2 regions of the Luteococcus sp. H91 genome follow, and region 2 is predicted to be linked to the other one. Evidence: predicted binding sites of a transcription regulator. Region 2 holds the regulator's gene; the other holds the start of a gene.
The links. The regulator LexA, encoded in region 2, represses DNA repair genes until DNA is damaged. The targets are predictions, from matches to a motif close to TCGAACANNTGTTCGA.
Positions count from the first base shown of each region.

Region 1: AAEX57_RS04355 (DUF6504 family protein) is a predicted target of LexA. The motif match lies at 955-970, and genes of this name have one in related genera.

Region 1 covers NZ_JBCDMV010000006.1:63,392-65,787, reverse strand. Annotated here, with positions in the region: gene AAEX57_RS04360 (helix-turn-helix domain-containing protein) at 1-822, opposite strand, end outside; gene AAEX57_RS04355 (DUF6504 family protein) at 994-1,287, shown strand; gene AAEX57_RS04350 (DNA polymerase III subunit alpha) at 1,291-2,396, shown strand, end outside.
Region 2 covers NZ_JBCDMV010000023.1:29,888-32,283, reverse strand. Annotated here, with positions in the region: gene AAEX57_RS12280 (ATP-dependent DNA helicase) at 1-808, shown strand, start outside; gene lexA (transcriptional repressor LexA) at 813-1,616, opposite strand; gene AAEX57_RS12270 (hypothetical protein) at 1,894-2,289, shown strand; gene AAEX57_RS12265 (RDD family protein) at 2,369-2,396, opposite strand, start outside.

The sequences.
Region 1 (2,396 bases), on a different contig from region 2:
GATGAACAGCGACTTGCTGATCCGGGTGACCTGGCCAGTGTTGGGATCGGTGAAGCTGCGTTCGATGTGCTTGGGCGGGCTGCCCTGGAAATGCACCTCCAGCACCAGCAGGTCCGTCGGGGCGGGGACGGCCCGGCCGATCCGGGTGGTGGGCTTGCCGCCGGGGCCGTAGTCGCAGCGTTGGGTGGTGAGGATCGACTCGCCGCGACGCAGCGCTCGGGGGAGCTTCACCTCCGCCAGGGTCAGGTTGTCACCGGGCATGGTGCGGATGTTCTGCATGGTCATGCCCGACAGCGGCTGGATGCCGGCGCTCTGCCCGGGTTCGGCCTGCACCACGGAGGTCCAGCCGTCCACATTGTCCACCTCGGCGCGGGAGACCTGCGTGGTGATGGTGTGGGTCTCGATGTGGTCGGAGCCGATGTAGGAGACGTCATGCACCATCATCCGTCGCCAGTTCTTGGCCTGCTTGTGGGTGATCTCCTCAAGATCGGGGGGTAGGTAGTCGGCCTGGGGCAGCAGGTCGTTGATGTTCTGCCAGCCGGGGTCGCCGGTCATCGCCCACAACAGGTGACCGGGATCGACGCCCAGGATGCTCTCCAGCGCGTTGACCACGTCCTGGGAACGGTTGCGGGTGGGGCGGGAACGCCCGGTGGCCCAGTAGCTCAGCGTCGCGGTGGAGACCCGCAGGTCCTGCGCGGCGAGCTTGTTCTGGATCCGGTGCAGCGAGAGGCCCCGCTGGGTGATGGCCTCACTCAGACGGTCGGCAAACAGATTCGGCGAGGACGAGGGGTCTCGGCGGCCGATCGGGGGAATTTCGGTCATCTCACCCCACATGCTTTCACATTGGGGTCAGGCCCAGTGAATTGTGACCAGTCTCATGTTTGCCCCCTCAGCACGGCCCCTGGTCCTCGGCCCTCGTCTTCTGTCGGTGGCGGCGTCTATAGTGGCTCTTGATCGAAATCATGTTCGATTCATGATCGTCTGGAGGTCGCCGTGCGCAGGTGTGATGAGGCCATCGAGGTGCGGCTGGGGCGGGTCGGCGACGACGAGGGGCCCAGCCAGTTCCTGTGGCGCAACAAGCTCTGGCGGGTGCTGACGGTGCAGCAACGCTGGATCGAGTCGGGCAGTTGGTGGGAGCACGCCGAATCCGGCAGCGATGACCTGTTGCGTGAGCGCGAGGTGTGGCGGGTGGAGGCCGCCGCTGGCCAGTACCTCAGCCGCGGCGTCTACGAGTTGGACCATGCCTGGGCCGATGGCAGTTGGCGGCTGCGCACCGTGGTGGACTGAGCGATGGATCCCTTCGTCCACCTGCGGGTGGCCTCGGGCTACTCGCTGCAGTACGGCGCCAGCCACCCCGGCGAGCTGGTGGCGGCCGCCGCCGCGCAGGACATGGACACCCTGGCCCTGACCGACCGCGACGGGCTCTATGGGGCGGTTCGCTTTGCCAAGGCCTGCCTGCGCACCGGCGTCGCTCCCGTGGTCGGGGTGGATCTGGCCGTGCCCTTCGCCGGTCAGCCGCGCCCGGCCACCCGTCGGCGCACCGCGGCCCGCGGCGGTGAACTGCGCGATGCCCGGCTGCCCCGGGTGGTGGCCACCGCCACCAGTCGCGACGGCTGGGCAGACCTGTGCCGGCTGGTCACCGACACCCACCTGGCGGGGGAGCGTGGCAAACCCGTCGCCACTCCCGAGCTGGTCGCCCGGCACGCCGCCGACGGCAACCTGCTGGTCACCTTGGGGGCGGACAGCCAGTTCGGGCTGCACATCGCCGCCGGCCGGGCGGATCTGGCCCGCGACGAACTGCACCACTGGCTGGATCTGGTGGGCCCCGAGTGCTTGTTGGTGGGTGTCACCAATCACCAGGTGGGCGGCGACGGGGTGGCCAGCGCCCACCAGGCCGGGCGGATGCTGGCGCTGGCCGACGAGCACCGGCTGACCGCCGTGCTGACCAACCAGGTGCGGATGGCCGAACGTCGCCAGGCCGCCACCATCGACGTGCTGGATGCCGCCCGACGGCTGGTGCCGCTGGATGCACGCAATGTGGACCGGCGCAATGCCGAGGCCCACCTCAAGAGCGGCAAGCAGATGCTGCGGCTGGCCGAGGATGTCGCGCGGCTGGCTGGGCGGGGCAGCACCGGCGCTGAGCGGCTGCTGGCCGACACTCGGCTCACCGCGTTGCGCTGCCGGTTGGATCCGCGCGCCGACATCGGGTTGGGGGAACTGCACCTGCCCGAGTTCGAGATGCTGGGCACCACCACCGGGCAGGCGATGGCCGAGCTGCGGGCCCACTGCGAGGCCGGGATCGCCGAACGCTACGGCCGGTCCACGGATCAGGTGTGTCGCCGGCTGGACGAGGAACTCGACGTGATCGGCCAGCTGGGTTATGCCGCCTACTTCCT
Region 2 (2,396 bases):
GGGCGAGGCGACCACCATCATGACGTCGGCGACGCTGAAGATCGGCGGCGACTTCAACCAGGTGGCCGGGCAGATCGGGCTGCGGAAGGCGGACCGGCTGGAGGGGGAGCGGCACGATCCGGACAACCCGCTGGCCTGGCGGGCGCTGGACGTCGGCACCCCGTTCAACTACCAGCGGCAGGGCATCCTGTACTGCGCCACCGGACTGCCCAATCCACGGCGCGACGGGATCACCCAGGAGGCGCTGAGCGAGGTCGCCGAGTTGGTCTGGGCGGCGGGCGGCCGCACCCTGGGGCTGTTCGCATCGCAGAAGGCCGCCGAGACCGCCGCCGCACACGTCCGCAAGCAATTGCCCAAGATGACCATCCTGTGCCAGGGCGACGCCCAGCTCTCCGAGCTGACCCGACGTTTCGTGGCGGAGCCGGAGGTCTGCCTGTTCGGCACCGTCAGCCTCTGGCAGGGGATCGACGTGCCGGGCGAGACCTGCGAGCTGGTGATCATCGACAAGATTCCCTTCCCGCGCCCCGACGACCCGCTGATGCAGGCCCGCCAGCAGGCGGTGGCCGAGGCCGGCGGCAATGGCTTCATGTCGGTGGCGGCCACCCATGCCGGGCTGCTGCTGGCCCAGGGCGCCGGCCGGCTGATCCGACGGGTCAGCGACAAGGGCGTGGTGGCGGTGCTGGATCCCAGGCTGGTGACCGCCCGCTATGGCGGCTTCCTGCGCGCATCGATGCCGGACTTCTGGATGACCCGGGATCGGGAGGTTGCCGTCCAGGCGCTACGACGCCTGCAGGCCGCGCGGGAATAGTCGATCAGACGCGGCGCAGGACCGCGACCACCTTGCCCAGGATCTTCGCGTGGTTGCCGTCAATGGGGGAGTAGGACTCGTTGTGCGGCAGCAGCCAGACCTGGCCGGGGGTCTTCTTCAGCGTCTTGACGGTGGCCTCGTCGTCCAGCAGCGCCGCGACGATGTCTCCATTGTTGGCGTCGGGCTGCTGCCGGACCACCACCCAGTCGCCGTCGCAGATGGCGGCCTCCACCATCGAGTCACCGTGCACCTCCAGCATGAAGGTGACGCCGTCACCGACCAGCTGCTTGGGCAGCGGGAAGACCTCCTCGAGGTGTTCCTCGGCCAGGATCGGGCCGCCGGCGGCGATCCGGCCGACCATGGGCACGTTCACCGCACTGGGGAAGGCATCGTTGATCCCGGTGATGTCCCCGGTGGGTTCGGCGGTGGGGGCGGACGCTTCATGCTGCGCCTTGAGCGAATTGGGTAGGTGCAGTTCCATCGCGCGCGGCTGGCCGGGCTTGCGGTGGATGAAGCCCTTGAGCTCCAGCTGCTTCAGCTGGTGGGCGACGCTGGAGGAGCTGGCCAGGCCGGCGGCGTCGCCGATCTCCCGGAAGCTCGGCGGGTAGCCGTGGGTGGCCAGCGAGTCGCGGATGATCTCCAGCATTCGTCGCTGGCGTCCGCTCAGGCCGTCGACGTCGACCGGGCCGTCGGGCAGCATCTTGATCCGTCCACGGCCTGCCAGTTCCCGACGAACCTGCTCATTGGTGGGGCGGCCCACGGGGCGCTTGCCCTTCTTGCCGGTCTTCTTCTCGTCGCCTGTCGCCATGGCTCAATCCTAGACTCCACAGGTGTTCGATTCAAACGCTTGTTCGAGGTGTGTCGGGCTCTTCCTGGGTGTGGCATCAGGCGTCCCGCAAAAAATGTCAGAGGCGCCTGTTTGACTCATGCTAACCCTCGATCGGGTGGTCTTCCCCGGAGGAGACGGCACGCCATTCGAACGACTGTTTGAATGGATCGGACGGGGGCGCTAGTATTTGTGTCGAACACTCGTTCGAAGGCCGGATGGGTCCTCGAGCAGGTTCGCCCAAGACCAAGGAGTAACCATGAGTGCATCGCTGATTGCCAAGGCCGAGGCCGTCACCCCGGCTCCGACCCGCCGCCGCGTGCGTGAGCCGCAGCTGCGGGGGCCCCAGGCTCGTCCGCAGGGGCTGGCCGCCCCGGGTGGCCGTCCGCTCCAGCCGGTTGCTCCGGGTGGGCACGGCGTCCCCGTCCAGCTCGTGCTGGACGTCCCGCTGCCGAGGCGCACCGTCCCCGCCCCGGCCGGTTCCGGCACGCGGGTGCAGCTGACCGATCGCGGGATCCTGGCCATCGTCATCCTGTTGGCCGTGATTGCGGTCGCCACCGTCGTGATCGGCCTGGTCTCCTTCTTCAGCGTGAGCAATGCACCGCTGGAAGAGGGCGCGCCGCAGCAGAGCGTCGCCGCCAGCCTGCAGAGCTAGCCCGCGCGCAGCGAAGGCCCCGACCCAATTGAACTGGTCAAAGGGGTCGGGGCCTTCGCGGGGAGCCGCTTGGCTGTGCCTACTTGGTGTCGATCACCAGAGTGCCG